4 regions of the Brevibacillus sp. genome follow, and region 1 is predicted to be linked to each of the others. Evidence: riboswitches for the same ligand, from Rfam matches in the RefSeq annotation. Region 1 holds a riboswitch; each other region holds the start of a gene.
The links. Region 1 has a riboswitch for cobalamin ahead of cobO (cob(I)yrinic acid a,c-diamide adenosyltransferase). Riboswitches for the same ligand answer to the same signal wherever they lie in the genome.

Region 1 (3,207 bases):
AAGCGGGCGATCAGGTGTTGCGCTCCTTTGAGCAGATAGCGACTTCTGTATCGACCCCCGTCCTTTTGCAGGTGATGAATCACTTTGACAAGCGGGAGCGATACGGTGAGTGGCGAACGTTCTTTCCAAAAGGAGAAGTGGCAAAAGTACAGGCGATCCCCAATATGCTTCCGCAGCTGGCGGATGAACAGCGCGCGCGTGCAGCCGGGATATGTCGCGAGGTATTGATTCGGCGCTTTTCTGCCTTGCCTACTCTCGGAAAAGTTTATATCGACCCGCAATTGCACGAGCAACTGGTGCCTTTTTCCCAAAGATCGGCAAGCAAGGCGTTGCGCACGATAGCGCGCGGCTCCAGACTGCCGATCCCCGAGGGGAGCACGATCCGCTTTTTCACCTGGTGGAAGGAAGGGATCGTCAACGATGTCCCTACCGGGCGGGTAGATATCGATTTGTCCGCTGTCCTGTATGACGAGAAGTGGACGTACATGGAGCATGTGTCCTACACCAATTTGCGGTCCGCGAAGTATCGCGCCTGCCATAGCGGCGATGTCGTACAGGCGCCGAACGGAGCGTGCGAGTTCATCGATGTCGATATCGAGTCAGTGCTTCGATACGGCGGGCGCTATGTCGTGATGTCACTGAACTCGTTTACGAGCCAGCCGTATTGCGATTTGCCGGAGTGCTTCGCAGGCTGGATGATCCGCAGTCAGCCCGAGTCCGGCGAAGTTTTTGAACCGTTGACAGTTCAGGATAAAGCCGACATCGCTGCCCGTTCGACGATCTGCCTCCCGGTCATTCTCGATCTGGCAGAGCGAAAAGTCATTTGGACGGACATCGCGCTGCGTTCGCATCCGCGCTTTGTCAACAACGTAGAGGCAAATGGCGGCGGCATCGAATGGATGGGCCGCGCGCTGACGACACTTGTGAAACCGACCTTGCACGAGCTGTTCACCCTGCACGCACAGGCGAGAGGGACGATTACCGACCGGATGGAGGAAGCAGACACGGTTTTTTCCATGGAAGAGGGGATTACCCCGTTTGACATGGAAGTGATCTTGGCTGATTTCCTCGCTGGTTAATGATGGGAAGTTTAAAAGTCAGCTCAGGCTGGCTTTTTTCGTTGTTTGCAAGAATCGCTCCCTCGGATTTTCCGTGTTTTTCCATTTCCCCTCTCCGATTTGCAGCTTTTGCTTGAATCCACGGTAGCATTTGCTATTATTAAAACAAGTGAGTGTTATTGAAATGAATGAACGACATTTGAATAGGATAGAAAACAGGTCCTTGTGTTTTTGCGAGTGCTTATTTCGTGAAAGACAGGGTTAAAAGGGAAGTTTGGTGAAATGCCAACGCGGTCCCGCCACTGTAAAAGAGTAGCTCTTCTTCCTGGCAACGGCGCCATCCACTGCCCCACTACGAGGCGGGAAGGAGAAGAAGAGTGATGATCCTTGAGCCAGGAAACCTGCCTGTTTTGGTGTATGCACTGTTTTCCTTCGGGTCAAAGGAAGAGGTGAGGATTGTTTTTGTCAGCTATCCGCGCTTTGTTTTCCTTCTAGATTTTGGAAAACAAAGCGTTTTTTTGTGCGCCTGACAAGCAATCGCTGACACTTTTTGGACTGGACAATGGGGTCCCCGAAAAGTACCTGAAAAGGGCTGGAGAAAACTATCCTTTTTTAGGTAACTGACGGGGGCCCTGAAAAGTATGTAGGGTCAAAATGACAGCAAGGTCTTCACTTCAATCTGGGGGTGTGCGTTGTGAGCAATAAACGTGGACTGTTTTTGGTCTATACCGGAGACGGAAAAGGAAAGACGACAGCAGCGGTGGGCCTGGCTGTACGGGCGACCGGGCGGGGGAAAAAGGTGATTATGATTCAGTTCATCAAGTCGCCTGAGCGGACGTATGGAGAGAAAATCATTTTTGACAAGCTCGGCATCGAGATCGTGCAAAAGGGCGTAGGCTTTACGTGGACGAAGACGCCAGAGGAGCATCGGGAAGCGCTCAAGGAGGCGTGGACTTTTGCCCGGGAAAAGCTGTCTTCGGGAGCGTATGACGTCGTGATTTTGGACGAGCTGAACAACGCGCTGGCGATCGACCGTTTTCCCATTGACGATGTGCTGCCGCTTTCGGATGTTTTGGAAGCGATTCAAAACAGGCCGAGCCATGTGCATCTGGTCGTGACGGGGCGGAGCGCCAAGCAGGAAGTGATGGACATGGCTGATCTGGTGACAGAAATGAAGCCGCTCAAGCATTACTATGACGAAGGAATACCAGCAGTGCTGGGGGTAGAATTTTAATGAACGTGCTGGAAACGTATGGTCACGGTGGCGACTTGCTGACCGCCTCGCAACGCTTTGGCGTAAAGCCTGGAGAGTTTCTCGATTTCAGCGCCAATATCAATCCGCTCGGCATGCCGGAACGGGTCAGGGACATGCTGCTGGATTCGCTGTCTGCGGTGTTGCGCTATCCGGACCCGGGACACCGCGAGTTTCGCAAGGCGCTGGCGAAGCGTCTCGGACTGCCGGAAGCATGTCTTTTGCCAGCCAATGGAGCGGCGGAAGCGATGGCTTTGGCGATTCTCGGGCTGCAACCAGAGACAGTCGGCGTCGTGTATCCGTGCTTTTCGGAATATGCAGAGCTTTCCGAGCAGTTTGGCGCGCGTGTCATTGGTTGCTACGGAAAAGCAGAGAACGGCTACAAGCCGGATCGCGCCGAGCTGTACAAGCTGTTTGAACAGGCTGATCTCGTATTTGTCGGCTCGCCGAACAACCCGACCGGGATCTTGTACGAGCCGCAGGAGCTGTTGCAAATGGCGGACTGGGCGGCAGAGACAGGCACCTGGCTGGTCGTGGACGAAGCTTTTCTCGATTTCGTGGCGGAAGAACGGCAGTTTACGCTGGCGAGTCGCCTGGAGAGCTTTCCGCGGGTCATTTTGATGCGGTCGATGACGAAAATGTATGCGATTCCCGGCCTGCGTCTGGGATACGCGATCGCCCATCCAGACGTGATCGCCAACATGCGGCAAAAGCAAGTGAGTTGGAGCGTGAATGCGCTGGCCCTTTTGGCGGGGGAACTGTGCCTGATGGAGCAGGAGTACGAGCGAAAAACCCGCAGCCTGATCGCCGAAGAGCGGGCCAAATTGCTCGACTTCGTCGGCAAGGAGCTGGGATGGCAAGTGTGGCCGGGAGAGGCGAACTTCTTGCTCGTTCGCT
Region 2 (3,207 bases), on a different contig from region 1:
GATCGCTTTCTACCCAGCCCGCGATCGCTGTCACCGATTGGACTCGCTCCGGGTATTTGGCGGCGATGGCCGTTGCTACGACAGCGCCGAGCGAGTAGCCTACGACATGAAAGTGCGTAAAGCCTTCCTGCATAACTGCCTGCACATTTTGCTCGACCAGATCGTCCAGCTCCAGCCGCTCGCGGTCGTCTTGCGTTTTGCCCGAGCCGCTGTAATTGGGGGTGATGACGGTAAAGTCAGGTGCCAGCGCCTTGCCGAGATTGCCCCACGTGCCTTCGTAACTGCCTCCTGTACCGTGGATCAACAGCACGGCAGGCCCGCTTCCTTCTACTGCATATGCGACGTTTATGGGACCAACCTGAACGAATTTTTCCATGAGGGCCTCCTTGAAATCGTGTTTTACAAAAGTGATCTTACCGAATACACTGTAAAAAAGTAAGTACGCACTTTTTCGTTGAATACTTACCAAAAGGGAAGTGAGAACCATGGGGAACCAACAGGTGATTTATCAAATAAACGGCAAACAGTTTCAGTGTCCGATCGAGCTGTCTGTTTCCATTCTTGCAGGAAGATGGAAAACGACGATTATTTGCCAGCTGCTGAACGGGAAAAAGCGGTACGGTGAGCTGAAGAAAAACATCATGGGCGTGAATCACAAAATGCTCGCGGAACAGCTGCGGGAGCTGGAAGAGTCGGGGATTGTGCTGCGGCATGTGTACCCGGTCGTTCCGCCAAAGGTGGAGTACGAGCTGACAGAGCGGGGAGAGGCACTGCGTCCCGTGATTGAATACTTGATCAAATGGGGAGAGCAGTTTGGCACGCCTGTGGCGGATGAAGTGGAGCCGACTGCCTAAAACTGCTGAAAGCACCGGGCCATAATCGCATACGACAACCATACGACCACCTGAGAACGGCGGATTTTTTTCGGGCGAAGGCAAAAAAGGGAAGGAAGCGGCCGATTTGTTTTTACGGTCCCCCCTCCCTATGAAAATAATGGTATAATCAGCCAAGAATAGCAGGCAGCTAGGTGCCTTTGCGAGAGCAAGGGGTAACAGGGAATCGGGTGAAAATCCCGAGCGGTCCCGCCACTGTAATTGGTGAGTTCTCTTTCCAACATGTCACTCGGTGTGGAGCATAACCATCGGGGAAGACGAAAGAGCGCGATGAGCCAAAAGCCAGGAGACCTACCTAGTTTGTCACACCCGTAATCCTTCGCGGAAAAGGTGAGGTGTAGGAAGAAGCTGCGACAGCTTGTGTCTATTTATTCATGATGTCGACTGATTACTTCTACACGTTTGCCTCGTCCGGCGGGACGGGGCTTTTCTATTGATCACAAAAAGATAGGGAGTGGAAACGATGCTGCAAAAGAACCGGAAAAGCTGGATCGGCAAAGCATGGCTGTTTGGCCTGCTCACGATTTTTTTGGTCGTGACTGGCTGCTCTGCTGCTTCACCGTCATCGTCAACGCCTGCGGAACAGAAAACTGAACAGGCGGTGCCGCAGGAAAAGCAGGAGCTTGCTTTTCAAGATTCCGCAGGGACTGCGATCACGGTAAAGCTACCAGTAGAGCGGGTGGTCGTGCTCAATCGCAACACGGCAGAAGCGATCAAGCTGCTGGGAGCCGAGCAGTACGTGCTGGCTACAGGCGACACGACGGTCAAAAATAACCCGTACCTCGGATTTGACAGCAAGCCGGATGTGGGGGAAACGAAGCAGATCAATCTGGAGCAAATCATCAGCTTGAAGCCGCAAATCGTCTTCGCCTATACGAATCGCCCAGACAAGACGCTGGAGGAAAAGCTGGAGCCAGCCGGAATCAAAGTCGTGCGAATGAACAACTATTTGCCGGAACAGATGGATGAGGAGCTGAAGCTGCTCGGAAAAATTTTTGATAAATCGGACAAGGCAGACGAATTTCTCGCCTGGAAGCATTCGATTGAAAAGCTGTTAGCGGACCGGGTGGCAGGCATCAAGGAGGAAGACAAAAAACAGGTGCTTGCCTTGTCAGCCGGATTTCTCAATACGAACGGGGGCTACCGGATTTTCCCCAGCCAGTCGTTGGACGGGAAGCCAGGAGTAGGGGAAGGCTACGCGACGATTCTGGCTGGCGGGAAAGACGCTGCCGACTTGCAATGGAATCCGGCGGAGGCGTCGACTACGATCATGGTCGACGAGGAATATGTGCTCAAGCGCAACCCGGAGGTCATTACCCTGCACGGCACCTGGCTGGGTGGCTACAATGTGAAGGATACGAAGCCGTTTGAGGAAGCGCTGCGCCATATTATGAGCACGACATCTGTTTCGCGGCTCAAGGCGGGGCAAAGCAAAGACATTTACTTTTTCTACACCAACTTTGTCGGATCGGACAAGCGGTATATCGGCAATCTCCAACTAGCCAAATATTTGTACCCGGATAAATTCCAGGATATCGATCCCGAGCAGTATGCCAAAGAGTATTTTGAAAAATGGTTAGGCGTGCCATACCAAGGCATTTGGCACTATTCGTTCAAAGATGTTCAATGACAGCCAAGGACAACCGCTGAGCAAGCCAGTGCAGCGACCGATCCAGGCCATCTATCACGGGAGCGTGAAAAGCAAGCTGCTCGTTTTGACAAGCCTTTTCCTCCTGCTGGTGTTGCTGACGCTTTACGCAGTCAGTCAAGGGGCTGTAGAAGTTGCGTTGCCTGAGCTTTTGGCTATTTTGTCCGGACGCGCTTCCGATGAGATGACCGCCTACATCGTATACGAGATTCGGCTGCCGCGCATGGTCATGTCGATCATTACAGGAGTTTCGCTGGCATGTGCCGGTGCGATTATGCAGGCGATTTTGCGCAATCCGCTGGCAGACCCTTTTACGCTCGGCGTATCGAGCGGAGCGGCTTTTGGAGCAGCATTGGCGATCGTGGCCGGGACGAGTGTGTTTGGCATCAACCTCGTTTCGAGTGGACAGTGGATGATCGCTCTTAATGCCTTTGTGTTTGGCTGTCTCGCTGTGGGCGCGGTCTACGGCATCGCCAAGCTCAAAAACAGCTCGACGACCGTACTGCTTTTGGCGGGGGTGGCCATTGGGCAACTGTTTTCGGCGGGCGTTTCCGGTTTGAAGTTTTTTTCCAACAACGAAGCGTTGAAAGACTTGGTCGTCTGGCTCATGGGGGGATTTTGGGGAGCAAAATGGCAAGTGCTGCACATTTTGCTGCCGCTCGTGAT
Region 3 (3,207 bases), on a different contig from region 1:
TTGGCGTATACGCTCTCTTTGACGGTCATGGGAGCGACGAACTGCACATCGCCGTAGATGACAGGTGGCTTGACGCAACGGGAACCGTACGACTGAACCCAGCCATTTTTCGTGAAGACGAAGCCGTCGAGCTTTTCCCCGAAATATTCGACCATGTCTGTCCGTTCAAACTCGCCGTGGACAAGCACGTCCAGCCCGATCTCTTCCTGAATCGCAATCCACTGCTTGATTTGCTCCGCGATGAAGGCATCGTACTGCTCGACTGTCCAGTTCCCTTTTTTGTACTGCTGTCTGGCCTGACGAACCTCTGCCGTCTGCGGGAAACTGCCGATCGTCGTTGTAGGCAAAAGCGGCAGCTTCCAGGCGGCTTGCTGGATATCGCGGCGCTCGTGGAACGGCACGTCGCGTTTGGCTTCTGTCGTCTCCAGCGCTTTTCGAGCCTGCTGTACTTTCTCCCGGTTTCTCGCCGGAGACTCGGCCAGGCGGAGCAAGTCCTTTTCGTTCTGGGCAATTTCCTTCGAGATAACATACTTTCCAAATCGGAATCCTTGGACTAAAAGCTGCACTTCTCCCAATTTTTCGTCCGCAAAGGCTAATGCCGCTTGAACTTCCCCAGGCAAATCGGTTTCTGCTTCAACAGTGACGGGAACATGCAAAAGGCTGCTCGATGGCTGTAGCCAAATCCGGTCCGGGTCGACCACATTGCTGATCGTCTTGACCAGCTCCCACTTTTCCTCCAGGGCCGAGCGCCAAATGTTGCGGCCATCGATGATTCCTGCGCCGAGCACTTTTTCCTGCGGGAAACCATGTGCCGTCAGGTTGGCCAAATTCGCTTTTCCTCCGTGGACAAAGTCCAGGCCCAAGCCTTCCACTGGCAGCGCGATCAGCTCCTCGTACCAATCCACCACTTCGAAATACGTCTGAACCATCAGCTTGAGGTGTGGCAGCGCCTGACTGAACTGTTCGTACACCCGGCGAATGAGCGCTCTGTCCTGCTCGGAAATATCTTGGACGAAAGCCGGCTCATCGATTTGCACCCATTCCACGCCATGCAGTTCGAGTTCACGAAGCACGTCCACGTAAAGCGGCACGATCTGATCGACAACGCGTTCGAACTCGTCTTTCGCATATCCTTTCGCCAGCTTGACAAACGTGTACGGCCCGACAATCACCGGCTTCCCGACGATGCCCAGCTGATCCCTGGCCTCCAGGTACGCTTTCAGCGGCCTGTTCTCTGCCAGCACTGGCGGGCGTTGGCCAAACTCAGGAACGATGTAGTGATAGTTCGTATTGAACCACTTGGTCATTTCGCTTGCGACAGCTTCTTTGTTGCCGCGCGCCATGGCGAAGTACGTATCGAGCGGTACCGGGCCGCCATCATAGGCAAAACGCTTCGGAACGAGTCCGAACATGACAGCCATGTCCAGCATGTGATCGTAGTAAGTAAAGTCGTTGACGGGAATCCACTCGATGCCTTTGTCTTTTTGCTTGATCAGATGCTGCTGGCGGATTTGCTCCATTTGCGCAAGAAACGCTGACTCTTCCAATTTGCCTGCCCAAAAGGACTCCAATGCTTTTTTCCACTCCCGGTCTTTGCCGATTCGCGGATATCCCAGGTTGCTGCTTTTCATGAGCTTTCTCTCCCATCCATTGAAGGTATTTGTAAAGCCAATCAAAAAAGGCACTTCCAACGGTCAAAAAGAACGTTAGAAATGCCAAATAAGCACTGCGATCACAGCATCCTAACACCTCCCTATCTCCCGTAGGTTAAGCAGTGTTGTCGAAACAGGCAGGTCTCCTGACTTGAGGATCACGATCTGCACAACGCCTTCCCAGTCCGTCTCGACCAGTGGCTTATCGCTGTGCAAACTCCCCTCATACAGTGGCGGGACCGTGTCGGATTCTCACCGACTTCCCTTTTCATCCTTGCGCCGATTTTCGCGGCCAAGGAACCTGTTCCCACTCATATGAAATTGTCGGTATGAGTGCATGTGCTCTCGCATCTAGCAAAAGAGCACCTTTCTCCTTACAGTAACACGTAAACCAGTTTTTGTCATGCTAAACTATTTCCACTCACCAAAATTATTTCAAAGTTCAGCCTGATTGCCTCTACTCTGCCAGCTTCCCGGTTTATTGCTTGGTCAGTCGCAGCTCCTGTGCCCGCAGAGAAGGTTTGCGAATCATGTAAATAGTGTAGCCGATCACAGCGCCTGCAACAGCGGGCAGCATCCAGCCAAGCCCGATCGTATACATCGGCAAATAGCGAGTAAAGAAGTCGTTGATGACGGGAAGCTGGGCACCTGCCGCGTTCAGTCCGTCAAACAGGCTGATCAGAAAAGTAGCGAGCAAGCTTCCCTGATACACCTCTGGTCGTCCGCCAAATCCTTTGTGCATAAACGTTAAAAAGACGAGGGAAATCGCAATCGGGTACATGGTCATCAAGATCGGAACCGACACTTTGATCAGCGCCGTCAAGCCGATATTGGCGACGAGTGTACTGAACACAGCCAGAATGACGGCAAACTTTTTATACGAGATCGCCGGAAACAGCGAATGGAAAAACGAAGAGCAAGCTGTAATGAGACCGACGCTGGTGGTCAGGCATGCGATCGTAATCATGAGGCCGAGCAAAACGGCGCCGTAAGAGCCGAAGTAGTAATTGGACACCTTGGCCAAAATTTGCGCCCCGTTTTCCAGATGACCAAGCTTCTCCACACTGGAAGCGCCCATATAGGCAAGCACCGTGTAGAAGAACGCCAGAAGTGCGCCCGCGATCATCGTTGCTTTTGCGCACGTGAGCAAAATTTGCTTTTTCGCCGTGATGCCTCTTTGCTTGATCGCATTCACGATGATGATTCCAAACACAAATGCCCCCAAAGCGTCCAAGGTTAAATAGCCGTCCTGAAAGCCTTTGTAAAACGCTTTGGACTGATAATCCGTCACAGGTGCTTGCAGCGCGCCAATCGGGAACAAAATCGCCGTCAACACAATCACGCCGATAAAAGTCAGCTTGATCGGTGTCAAGACTTTTCCGACTACATTGATAATTTTCCCAGGATTGAGAGATAACAGGCAAGCGAGTGTAAAGAACAAGACGGTGAAGACGATCAGTGGAACCGGACCAGCTTGCTCGGACAAAAATGGCTTGATTCCGATCTCAAACGAGACGTTCCCGGATCGCGGAATAGCGAAAAACGGCCCGATTGC
Region 4 (3,207 bases), on a different contig from region 1:
GTGAGCAGGGCCGTAATGACCAACAGCAGCTTGCGAAATTGCACCGTGTTGACCCCAAGCGTCCCGGCAGACTCCTCGCCCATCAGCATCGCATTCAACGAACGATACTGCGCCAGCAGCACGATCAGACAAATGACCACGATCAATGTCGGGATGGTCAAATACTCCCACTTGCCGCCCGCGAGACTGCCGCTCATCCAGAACAACACCGAGCGGATGCCGTGTTCGTTTGGCGCAGAAAAAATGATCAGACTCGTAATCGCCGACAAAATCGCAGAAATGGCAATCCCCGCCATGAGCAAGCGCACGGTCGAGTTTTGCCCGCCGATTCGCGACAAAGTAAAAATAAGCAGGATCGAGACAAGCGCCCCTGTGAAAGCGCCAAACGACAGGGCGAATTGTCCGTACATGCTGAATGCTCCGAACAAAATCACCAAAGTCGCTCCAGCCGATGCTCCCGAGGAAACGCCTAATATGTACGGATCTGCCAGGGAGTTGCGAACGAGAGACTGAATCGCAACCCCCACAACAGATAGACCAGCCCCGACAACTGCCCCCAACAGGACGCGGGGAAACCGAATATCCCAGATAATTGTCTGCTCTCCTTTTGACCAATCCACTTCGATCCACTGATTGGTCAGCGGAAGATTCGATAAGGCAATTTTCCATACTGTCGCTGGTTTGATTTCCACCGAGCCGAGTGTTACCGCAAACGTAATCGAGACGAGCAACCCGATCAGCAGGGCAACGATGATGAAGGGCATCTTGATCTTATGCAGGGCCGTTCCCTCCTTAATTAAGCAGCCGTTCTTTATTTGAATTTATCCGGGTACAGTCCTTCGCCGAGGATTTTCAGCGCGATCGGTGCGCGTACCCCTTCGGAAGCTGCGGACAATGGCAATACAATCAAACGTTTGTTTTGAATCGCTGGCAAGTCAGCCAGTTCCTTTTTGGCGAGCAAAAACTCTTTCTTCTGATCAATCGTTTTGTCGCCGTAATCCACGACAACGATAACGTCAGGCTTGCGGTTCACGACTTCTTCCCAGCTCACGGTTGCCCAGCCTTTTTGAATGTCGTCAAACACGTTTTTGCCGCCTGCCGCCTTGATCAGGGCAGTCATGTAGTTGTTTGCAGCTGTGAACGGCTGATCTTCTCCGCTATCGTACACAAACACGCTGAGCGGCTTGTCCACGGTACCGATTTTGCTTGTCGTTTGTTCCATTTCCGCTTTCATTTTGCCAATCAGTTCGTTCGCCTTGTCTTCCACGCGGAAAATGCGGCCGATGTTTGCAATGTCAGCGAATACGTCGTCAATAGTCGGGCCCGGCTTGTTGGAAGACTCTTGCAGGTACGATTTGACCCCTGCTTTCTCCAACTCCTCCATCGAGCCTACACCTTTATCGCCAAAGGCGCTTTTCCAGCCTGCATACACAAAGTCAGGGTTGGCAGCCATCAGCACTTCTTTCGTCGGGTACTTGTCGGACAGCACAGGCACTCTGTCGTAGTCAGCTTTCAACTCAGGCAAAATTTGATCGTCCAAATACGCAGTCCCGGCCATTTTGTCAGCCAGACCGAGAGCGAGCATAATTTCCGTCACGTGCTGGTTCATGGTGACAGCGCGTTTTGGTGCTTCCGGATAAGTCATTTCGATGCCGTTGTTGACGATTGTCACTGGCTTGTTTTCGCCAGCGGCAGGCTGGGCAGCTTGCTCCGAGCCTGGCTTGGTAGCAGCTTGTTCAGGAGCTGCCGGTGTTGCGGAACCACACGCAGACATGAGCAGCATGATTGCAGTCACAGACGCGAACCAAAATCCTTGCAAGGCCTTCTTTTTCTTAGGTGTTTTATTCATTTGTTTTGTTACCCTCTCTTCTTTTCATGTTCTCTGTACGATGAAAACAATTGCTATGCAAATCGTAATTGTTACGAATTACATCTACACTATACGGAAAGCCGCTCCGTTTGGCAATACAGGAAATGGCATCTCCCCCTCTCCACGTGTTGCTGCCACGATGATACCCATAGAAAAAAGCACCTCCCAGTTTTCCAATCGGGAGGTGCTCGACATACGCAGACATATCTATAGAGCCAGCGTTTGTGGAGCGCCTTTTCTAAAGATTGCTTCTACATCTGTCCCATCCTCGTGGGTCGATTGCAAATGATCTCATGGCAGGTCTCCTGGCTCACGAATCAACATGCCTAGTTCCCTTCCCATTTTTCGTCTCGCGAAAAACAGTGGTTGCTGCGTACTAGGCACTCCTCGTTTACAGTGGCGGGACCGCGCCGGATTTTCACCGGACTTCCCTATTAAGCTGGCGGAACCAAACGATTCCAGCCAGCACCATCAGATTCATATGAAATTGTGTGTTTCGTGATCGTTAGCCAATCACAGTCAATTGTTTCGGGAACTTGCTCAATACTTCCACGCCTGATTCGGTTACGAGCACATCGTCTTCAATGCGCACGCCGCCTACTCCCGGTACGTAAACGCCTGGCTCGATGGTGAACACCATGCCCGGGCGAAGCGTTTCCTGATTTTGACCATGTACGGACGGATATTCGTGCACATCCATGCCCAAACCGTGTCCCAGTCGGTGCATGAAGTATTCGCCATAGCCTCGCGCGGCAATCAAGTCGCGAGCGGTCTTGTCGAGATGGGCAAAAGTCACGCCTGGACGAACCTCTGCAATCGCCGCCTCATTCGCCGCAAGCACTGTCTCGTAAATTTCGCGCAGTTGTTCGCTGACTTCCCCGACGGCAAACGTGCGGGTAATATCCGAAACGTAACCATCAGCTGCTACCCCGATGTCAAACAGCAGCAAATCGCCTTCCTGCACCTGGCGCGAACCTGGCGTTCCATGCGGCAATGCCGATTTTTCGCCTGCCAGTACCATCGTGGAAAAGGATGGGCCATCTGCTCCCAGACGCTTCATCTGAAATTCCAGCTCCGCGACAATCTCCATTTCGGTCTGACCGACTTTGAATTTTTTCAACGTCTCGCCAAGCGTATCTTCGATCAGTTGAACCGCATTTTTCAAACGGGCAACTTCATCTGCCGATTTGATCAGGCGCATTTCACGAAGCGGTTCTTCCACATCGGTGTAGCTCTGCGCACCGACGGCTTGTCCCATGGCTTCGAAGCGTTCTACCGTCATGTGGCTTTTCTCGATGCCCAGCTTGGACAAGCCCGCTGGCAACGCCTGCTTGAGA

Region 2: another riboswitch for cobalamin. It lies ahead of DEP07_RS22870 (ABC transporter substrate-binding protein); the one in region 1 lies ahead of cobO (cob(I)yrinic acid a,c-diamide adenosyltransferase).
Region 3: another riboswitch for cobalamin. It lies ahead of metE (5-methyltetrahydropteroyltriglutamate--homocysteine S-methyltransferase); the one in region 1 lies ahead of cobO (cob(I)yrinic acid a,c-diamide adenosyltransferase).
Region 4: another riboswitch for cobalamin. It lies ahead of DEP07_RS00400 (ABC transporter substrate-binding protein); the one in region 1 lies ahead of cobO (cob(I)yrinic acid a,c-diamide adenosyltransferase).

The regions. Positions count from the first base shown of each region.
Region 1 is NZ_DOTK01000025.1:36,143-39,349, forward strand. Features, by position in the region: gene DEP07_RS05350 (TerD family protein) at 1-1,079, shown strand, start outside; cobalamin riboswitch at 1,260-1,481, shown strand; gene cobO (cob(I)yrinic acid a,c-diamide adenosyltransferase) at 1,753-2,292, shown strand; gene cobD (threonine-phosphate decarboxylase CobD) at 2,292-3,207, shown strand, end outside.
Region 2 is NZ_DOTK01000078.1:38,001-41,207, reverse strand. Features, by position in the region: gene DEP07_RS22880 (alpha/beta fold hydrolase) at 1-376, opposite strand, end outside; gene DEP07_RS22875 (winged helix-turn-helix transcriptional regulator) at 486-854, shown strand; cobalamin riboswitch at 1,009-1,206, shown strand; gene DEP07_RS22870 (ABC transporter substrate-binding protein) at 1,357-2,523, shown strand; gene DEP07_RS22865 (FecCD family ABC transporter permease) at 2,552-3,207, shown strand, end outside.
Region 3 is NZ_DOTK01000060.1:27,074-30,280, reverse strand. Features, by position in the region: gene metE (5-methyltetrahydropteroyltriglutamate--homocysteine S-methyltransferase) at 1-1,631, opposite strand, end outside; cobalamin riboswitch at 1,772-1,972, opposite strand; gene brnQ (branched-chain amino acid transport system II carrier protein) at 2,131-3,207, opposite strand, start outside.
Region 4 is NZ_DOTK01000003.1:11,299-14,505, reverse strand. Features, by position in the region: gene DEP07_RS00405 (FecCD family ABC transporter permease) at 1-764, opposite strand, end outside; gene DEP07_RS00400 (ABC transporter substrate-binding protein) at 812-1,849, opposite strand; cobalamin riboswitch at 2,149-2,358, opposite strand; gene DEP07_RS00395 (M24 family metallopeptidase) at 2,376-3,207, opposite strand, start outside.